One region of the Streptomyces sp. NPDC085481 genome, then DNA from elsewhere that is predicted to be linked to it. Evidence: riboswitches for the same ligand, from Rfam matches in the RefSeq annotation. Region 1 holds a riboswitch; the other holds the start of a gene.
What was found. A riboswitch is a leader RNA that binds a small molecule or an ion and turns the genes downstream of it on or off. The one in region 1 is predicted to bind thiamine pyrophosphate.

Region 1 (4,149 bases):
CCAGAGCAGGGTGAAGCCACGTCCGCGTTCTGGACACGTTTTAGGTCAGCTTGGCTGCGCGGGCGAAACGATCTTCCTGGGACGAACCGGCCGCCCGGCCACCCGACCCGCCCGGCCACCCGACCCGCCCGGCTACCCGACCCGCTCGCGGACCCGCTTGGCGAGGGCGGCGGTCGCGGCGGCCGGGTCGTCGGCCTCGGTGATCGCGCGGACGACGACGATCCGGCGGGCTCCGGCGTCCAGGACCTCGTCCAGGTTGGTCTCGTCGATGCCGCCGATGGCGAACCAGGGCCGGTCCTGGGCGAGCCCCGCCGCGTACCGCACGAGGTCGAGGCCGGGTGCGTACCGCCCCGGCTTGGTGGGGGTGGGCCAGCAGGGACCGGTGCAGAAATAGTCCACGCCCGGCTCGGCGGCGGCCGCGGCCGCCTCGGACTCGGCGTGGCAGGAGCGGCCGATCAGCACCTCGTCGCCGAGGATCGCGCGCGCGGCGGGCACGGGCAGGTCGCCCTGGCCGAGGTGGAGCACGCCGGAGCCGATGGCGTGGGCGACGTCGGCCCGGTCGTTGACGGCGAGGAGCTTGCCGTGGCGGCGGCAGGCCTCGGCGAAGACGGCGAGGTGCTCCAGCTCCTCGCCGGCCTCCATGCCCTTGTCACGGAGCTGCACGATGTCCACGCCGGAGGAGAGCACGGCGTCGAGGAAGGCGGGCAGGTCTCCCTGGCGCTTCCGGGCATCCGTGCACAGGTAGAGGCGGGCGTCGGCGAGCTGTGCGCGAGGCGTGGGCATGGTGGGTCCCCCCGTCGGGTGGTGCCGGTGCCGGGCCGGCCGGAGTTCTTCCGGCCCGGCACCGCTGGTGGTGTCTGTCTGCGTGCTCAGCGGGCGTGCGTCAGACGGCGAGCGCCTGGGCGCGGCGCTTCACCTCCGTGCCGCGATTCTCGCCGAGCGCCTGCGCGGGGGTGCCCGGCAGGGTCGGGTCCGGAGTGAAGAGCCACTCCAGCATCTCTTCGTCGGTGAAGCCGTCGTCCTTCAGGAGCGTCAAGGTGCCGGCGAGGCCCTTGACGACCTTGTCGCCCTGGATGAAGGCGGCGGGCACCTGGAGCGCGTTGTTCGCCCCGCGGCGCACGGCGATGAGCTGGCCCTCCTTGACCAGCTGGCGCACGCGCGTCACCTCGACGTCCATCATTTCGGCGATGTCGGGGAGGTAGAGCCAGGCAGGGACGAGAGCATCGATCTTTGCGTCAATCTCGGTCACGGGACAAGCGTGCCATCCCGGACTGACAGTCGGTAGTCGGGCCCTACCGGACTGCCGCCTTCAGAGGTACGGAGGGGTCGGCGGCCCTCGCCGGATCGACGGGTGTGCGCTGCTCGATGAGCCTGCGGCCCTGGGCGAGGTCCCGCGGGCGGCCGACCGCCAGGAGGGCTACGGGCGTGTCGCCCTGCAGCCACAGGACGGTCCAGCTCTCCCCCGCCGGGTCGCCGCGCCACAGGAGCGTGTCGGCGGCGCCGTGGTGCCCGGCGTACTGGACGAAGCGGCCGAACTGCTCGGACCAGAAGTAGGGCACCGGGTCGTACGGCTCCGGCGCGGCGCCCACGATGTCGGCGGCGACGGTGCGCGGGCCCTGGAGGGCGTTGTCCCAGTGGTGGACCAGGAGCCGCTCGCCGTAGCGGGCGGAGGGGAAGGAGGCGCAGTCGCCGACGGCGTACACGTCGGGCAGGGAGGTGCGCAGCCGGTCGTCGGCGGTGAGGGCGCCGCTCGGGTCGAGGGCGATGCCGGAGCCGTCCAGCCACCCGGTGGCCGGGCGGGCGCCGATGCCGACGACGACGGCGTCGGCGGGCAGCTCGCGCCGCTCGCCGGAGCGCGCGGCGCCCTCGGCGAGGACGACCCGCCCCTCCTCGACCCGGTCCACGCGCGCGTTCAGCCGGAGTGCGGCGCCGCTCTCGGCGTACCAGGCGGCCATGGGGGCGGTGACCTCGGCGGGCAGGGCGCCGGCGAGAGGGCGGTCGGCGGCCTCGACGACGGTGACGGCGCAGCCGGCCTCGCGGGCGGCGGTGGCGAACTCCGCGCCGATCCAGCCGGCGCCGACGACGACGATGTCGTGGCGGCGTTCCAGGACGGGCTTGAGCCGGGCCGCGTCGTCGAGGGTGCGCAGGAGGTGGACGCCGGGGACGCCTTCGGTGCCGGGCAGGGTGAGCGGGTGGGCGCCGGTGGCGATGACGAGCGTGTCGTACGGGACGGGGCCGGCCTCGGTGTCGACCGCGTGGTCGGCGGGGCGCAGGCCGGTGACGTCGAGGCCGAGGCGGAGCTCGAGGCCGAGGTCTTCGAAGTCGATGTCGAAGGCGGAGTCCTCGGCCTTGCCGAGGAGGACCGCCTTGGAGAGCGGCGGCCGGTCGTAGGGCTGGTGGGGCTCGGCGCCGATGAGGGTGACGGCGCCGGTGAAGCCCTGTTCGCGCAGGGCGACGGCGGTCTGGACGCCCGCCATTCCGGCGCCGACGATCACGACCCGGTGGGGAACCTGCTTCTGCTCGCTCACCCGACCACCTTACGCATCTGACGGACTGTCAGGAAGTTCGGGTCCGGGACGGGGTCACGGGACGGATCAGGGACGAGCCAAGGGACGGGTCCGGAGACGGTCCGGGGACGCATCCGGGACGGGGTCACGCGGGACGCATCCGGGACGGGGTCAGGCGACGGCTCCGGGGAGGGCCCTGCGGCCCGGCCGGGCCACGGGCTAGTCTGACGGCCGTAAAGCACTCGCGGGAGCCCGGACGCACCGGGCTGAGAGGGAGGCTGGCCGGCCTCCGACCGTACGAACCTGATCCGGGTCATGCCGGCGAAGGGAGGGGCTGGACGCCCATGTCGCGTACATGCAACACATGCAGCACTTTCGACGTCCTCGTCATCGGGGGCGGGATCATCGGCCTGGTCACGGCCTGGCGGGCCGCGCAGCGCGGCCTGCGCACCGCCGTGGCCGACCCCGAACCGGGCGGCGGGGCCGCTCGCGTGGCGGCCGGCATGCTCGCCGCCGTCACCGAACTCCACTACGGCGAGGAGACCCTCCTCGGCCTCAACCTCGACTCCGCCCGCCGCTACCCCGAATTCGTCGCCGAGCTGGCCGAGACCACCGGCCACGACGTCGGCTACCGCGCCTGCGGCACCCTCGCCGTCGCGCTCGACGCCGACGACCGGGCCCACCTGCGCGAGCTGCACGCCCTGCAGACCCGCTGCGGGCTGACCTCGGAGTGGCTCAACGGCCGCGAGTGCCGGCGCCTCGAACCCATGCTGGCGCCGGGCGTACGCGGCGGGCTGCGGGTGGACGGCGACCACCAGGTCGACCCGCGGCGGCTCGCCGACGCGCTGGTGGCCGCGTGCGAGCGGGCCGGGGTGGTCTTCCACCGTTCGCTGGTGGAGCGGCTCACGGTGGTACGGGACCGGGCCCGCGGCGCGGTCCTCGCGGGCGGTGTCGAGCTGGCGGCGGACCAGGTCGTCCTTGCCGCGGGCAGCCTGAGCGGCCGGCTGTCCGGCGTACCGGACGAGGTGCTGCCGCCCGTACGGCCCGTGAAGGGGCAGGTGCTGCGGCTACAGGTGCCGCCCGCGTACGCGCCCTTCCTCTCCCGCACCGTCCGCGCGGTCGTGCGCGGCAGCCACGTCTACCTCGTCCCGCGCGAGAACGGCGAACTCGTCGTCGGCGCGACCAGCGAGGAGCTCGGCTGGGACACCACCGTCACGGCGGGCGGGGTGTACGAGCTGCTGCGCGACGCGCACGAACTGGTTCCGGGGATCACCGAGCTGCCGCTCACCGAGACCCGCGCCGGGCTGCGCCCCGGCTCCCCCGACAACGCGCCGCTGCTCGGCCCCAGCGCCCTGCCCGGCCTGCAGCTCGCGACCGGCCACTACCGCAACGGGGTCCTGCTGACCCCCGTCACCGGCGACGTCATGGCGGAGGCCCTGACCACCGGCGCGCTGCCCGACGAGGCACGGCCGTTCGCCGCCCGCCGCTTCTCGCCCGTACACCTGGAGCACGCATGAACGCGTCCGTGAACCTGTCCGTGAACGGGGAAGGCCGGGTCCTGTCGGGCCCGCTCTCCCTCGACGCCCTCGTCGCGACCCTCACCACCGCGCCCTCCGGGGTGGCCGCCGCCGTCAACGAGACT
Region 2 (4,149 bases), on a different contig from region 1:
CTTGTGATCTGCTAGTGCGTGCACCACGATTGCGTCAAGAGGGCCATGGGGGATCATTCCTGGCCGTTTCGACCACAGCTTTCAGCAGAGTGTTTACACAACTGCTCCACCGACTGCGGGGTACATGATGCGAGAGACGGTTCAGGCCGAGGTCCTGATGAGCTTCCTCGTCTCCGAGGAGCTCTCCTTCAGGATCCCGGTGGAACTGCGATACGAGACCCGTGACCCCTATGCGGTGCGGATGACCTTCCACCTGCCCGGAGACGCTCCGGTGACCTGGGCGTTCGGGAGGGAGCTGCTGCTCGACGGGATCAACCGGCCCAGCGGGGACGGTGATGTGCACATCGCCCCGACCGAGCCCGAGGGCCTCTCCGATGTGATCATCCGGCTCCAGGTCGGCGCCGACCGCGCCCTGTTCCGGGCGAGCGCGCCCCCGCTGGTCGCCTTCCTCGACCGTACGGACAAGCTCGTCCCGCTCGGTCAGGAACGGACACTGGGTGACTTCGAGGACCACCTGGAGGCGGCACTCGGCCGGATTCTTGCGGAGGAGAACGCGGGCTGACGACGTCCCCGCACGTCACTTGGCCCGTCGCCGGCGTCCGCCCCCGCCGGCTCGGCCGGCCCGTCCGGCCCGTCCGGCCCGGACCGACCCCGGCTCGGTGGTCCCCGGGCGGTCGGCGGAGACCACCAGCGCCGCGAGTCCGGTGGTGACCGGGACCGAGGCGACCAGGCCGATCGACCCGACCAGCGTGCGGACGATCTCCACCGCCACCAGTTCGCTGTTGGCCACCGTCCCCACGCTGCTCTGGGCGATCGAGAACAGCAGCAGGAGCGGCAGCGCGGCACCGGCGTACGCGAGGACCAGGGTGTTCACCACCGACGCGATGTGGTCGCGGCCGATCCGGATTCCGGCCCGGTAGAGCGCCCGCGGCCCCATGCGCGGATCGGCCTGGTGCAGCTCCCAGACGGCGGAGGTCTGGGTGACCGTCACGTCGTCGAGCACGCCGAGCGAGCCGATGATGATGCTGGCGAGCAGCAGACCGGACATGTCGATCTGCGGGAAGAGCCCGTGGATGAGACCGGTGTTGTCGTCCGTGTTGCCGCTGAGTGAGGCCCAGCCGACGAAGAGCGAGCCGAGCAAGCCGATCAGCAGCAGCGACACCAGCGTGCCGAGCACCGCGACCGAGGTACGGGCCGACAGCCCGTGGCACAGGTAGAGCGCGATCAGCATGATCGTGCTCGATCCGACGACGGCGACCAGCAGCGGATTGGACCCCTGCAGGATCGCCGGGAGGATGAAGAAGGTCAGCACGACGAAGCTCGCGGCGAGCGCGATCAGCGCCATCACCCCGCGCATCCTGCCGACGAGCACGACCGCGAGCGCGAAGATGCCGGCGAGCAGGGCGATCGGCAGCTTCCGGTTCACGTCCGTGACCGAGTACTGCAGGTCGCGCGGCGCGTCGGGCGCGTACGCGACGACCACCCCCTGTCCCTCGTGGAGCTGCCGTGGAGCGTCGGGCTGCACGATCTCGGTGAAGGTACGGCCCTTGTTCGGACCGGTGGTGACGACGACGGTCGCCTTCGCGCACCGGCCCTGCTGGGCGTTGACCGCCTCGCGCCCCTCGGGGGTCGAGGTGTCGCCGGTCGGCGGGACCTGAGCGGCGTTCACGTCCTTGCAGTCGACGTGTTCGACGGAGCTGACCTTGCCCTGCTCGGTCTGCCGGTCGAAGCCGACCCCGGTGCGCTCGTGCGCGGGGGCGCCACCCGGCCACAGCACCGCGAGCCCGACCACCACGGCGGTGGCGAAGGGGATCAGGACCGCGGCGATGACCTTGCGCAGATGACGCGAGACGGGCGCGGCCGGACCGTGGCTGTGCGAGTGGCCGTGGCCCCCGTGTCCGTGGCCGCCGTCTCCGTGGCCGCCGGGCCCGTTGCCGGACTGTCCGTGGCCGCCGTGTCCGTCGCCGACGTGCCCGTCCTGCCCGTCGTGGCCGTGTGGTTCGGGGGTCTGCTCGGTGGAAGTCACCGACCGATCATCGCAAGAACGTAGAGAGACCCACTGTTCAGCACGCCAGGGATGGCGCTAGCGTGGTGACACCTTTGCACACGCGGGAGCTCGGAGCACCGGGCTGAGAGGGCGCTGACGATTCGCTGCGCCGACCGCCGAACCTGTTACCGGGTAATGCCGGCGTAGGGAGATCGGTCTCATGACCATTCAGGATGCACACACGCCTGCCTCCAGCCAGGGCGAGCGCACGCCGGGCTGGCACAAGGGATACGTCGAGGGCTCACGCCCCGACCTCCGGGTGCCCGTCCGTCAGGTGCACCTCACCAACGGCAAGGACGTGACGCTGTACGACACGTCCGGTCCGTACACCGACCCCACCATCGACACCGACGTACGGCGCGGTCTGCCGCCGCTGCGCGAGAACTGGATCATCGGCCGCGGCGACACCGAGGAGTACCCGGGCCGCCCGGTCCGCCCCGAGGACGACGGCATCAAGCACACCTCGCCGCGCGGCGGCGGTCTGAAGAACCTCGACGCGGTCTTCCCCGGCCGTCCGCGGCTGCCCCGCCGGGGCCGCGACGGGCAGGCGGTGACGCAGCTCGCGTACGCCCGCCGGGGAGAGATCACCCCGGAGATGGAGTACGTCGCGATCCGCGAGAACGTCTCCCCCGAGGTTGTACGGGAGGAGATCGCGGCGGGTCGCGCGGTGCTGCCGGCGAACGTCAACCACCCGGAGATCGAGCCGATGATCATCGGCAAGCGCTTCCTGGTGAAGGTCAACGCCAACATCGGCAACTCCGCGGTCACCTCCTCCATCGAGGAGGAGGTGGAGAAGATGACCTGGGCGACCAAGTGGGGCGCCGACACGGTCATGGACCTGTCCACCGGCCGCAACATCCACACCACCCGCGAGTGGGTGCTGCGCAACTCCCCCGTGCCGATCGGCACCGTGCCGCTCTACCAGGCCCTGGAGAAGGTCGACGGCAAGGCCGAGGAGCTGACCTGGGAGATCTACAAGGACACGGTCATCGAGCAGGCCGAGCAGGGCGTCGACTACATGACGGTGCACGCCGGCGTGCTGCTCCCGTACGTGCCGCTGACCGCCCGCCGCAAGACCGGCATCGTCTCGCGCGGCGGCTCGATCATGGCCGCCTGGTGCCTGGCGCACCACCAGGAGAACTTCCTCTACACGAACTTCGAGGAGCTCTGCGAGATCCTGGCGGCGTACGACGTCACGTACTCGCTCGGCGACGGCCTGCGGCCCGGCTCGATCGCGGACGCCAACGACGCGGCGCAGTTCGCCGAGCTGAAGACCCTCGGCGAGCTCAACACCATCGCCAAGCGCCACAACGTGCAGACGATGATCGAGGGCCCGGGCCATGTCCCGATGCACAAGATCAAGGAGAACATCGACCTCCAGCAGGAGATCTGCGAGGAGGCGCCGTTCTACACGCTCGGCCCGCTGACCACGGACGTCGCGCCCGCGTACGACCACATCACCTCGGGCATCGGCGCGGCGATGATCGCCTGGTGGGGCACGGCGATGCTCTGCTACGTCACACCCAAGGAGCACCTGGGCCTGCCCAACCGCGACGACGTGAAGACCGGCGTCATCACGTACAAGATCGCGGCACACGCGGCGGACCTGGCGAAGGGCCACCCGGGCGCCCAGGAGTGGGACGACGCACTGTCCGACGCGCGCTTCGAGTTCCGCTGGGAGGACCAGTTCAACCTGGCCCTCGACCCGGACACGGCCCGCGAGTTCCACGACGAGACGCTGCCGGCGGAGCCCGCGAAGACGGCGCACTTCTGCTCGATGTGCGGCCCGAAGTTCTGCTCCATGAAGATCTCCCAGGACATCCGCCGTGAGCACGGCGGCGACCTGAAGGCGGAGGAGATCGAGGCGGGCATGGCCGAGAAGTCGGCGGAGTTCGCGGCGTCCGGCAACCGGGTCTACCTGCCGATGGCGGAGTAGCCGCCGGGAGCTGCCCGGTACGGGACCGGCCCGCGAGCCACGGGGGGAGTCGCGGGACGGTCCCTTTCTGCTGTGTGCTGCTCCGGCCGCTCTGCTGCGGGGCTATTCCGGCCCGTGTTCCGGCGGGGCGTAGTCCGGGCTGGTGAAGTCCGGGCTCGTGAAGGTC

Region 2: linked by a shared signal. The riboswitch ahead of thiC (phosphomethylpyrimidine synthase ThiC) and the one ahead of thiO (glycine oxidase ThiO) in region 1 are both predicted to bind thiamine pyrophosphate.

Annotation. Positions count from the first base shown of each region.
Region 1 is NZ_JBITTJ010000001.1:359,540-363,688, forward strand. It holds gene thiE (thiamine phosphate synthase) at 133-783, opposite strand; gene ACIGEZ_RS01690 (Rv2175c family DNA-binding protein) at 884-1,249, opposite strand; gene ACIGEZ_RS01695 (NAD(P)/FAD-dependent oxidoreductase) at 1,293-2,528, opposite strand; TPP riboswitch at 2,742-2,854, shown strand; gene thiO (glycine oxidase ThiO) at 2,852-4,024, shown strand; gene thiS (sulfur carrier protein ThiS) at 4,021-4,149, shown strand, end outside.
Region 2 is NZ_JBITTJ010000002.1:87,698-91,846, reverse strand. It holds gene ACIGEZ_RS06250 (SsgA family sporulation/cell division regulator) at 128-562, shown strand; gene ACIGEZ_RS06245 (YibE/F family protein) at 578-2,026, opposite strand; TPP riboswitch at 2,099-2,214, shown strand; gene thiC (phosphomethylpyrimidine synthase ThiC) at 2,208-3,983, shown strand; gene ACIGEZ_RS06235 (hypothetical protein) at 4,086-4,149, opposite strand, start outside.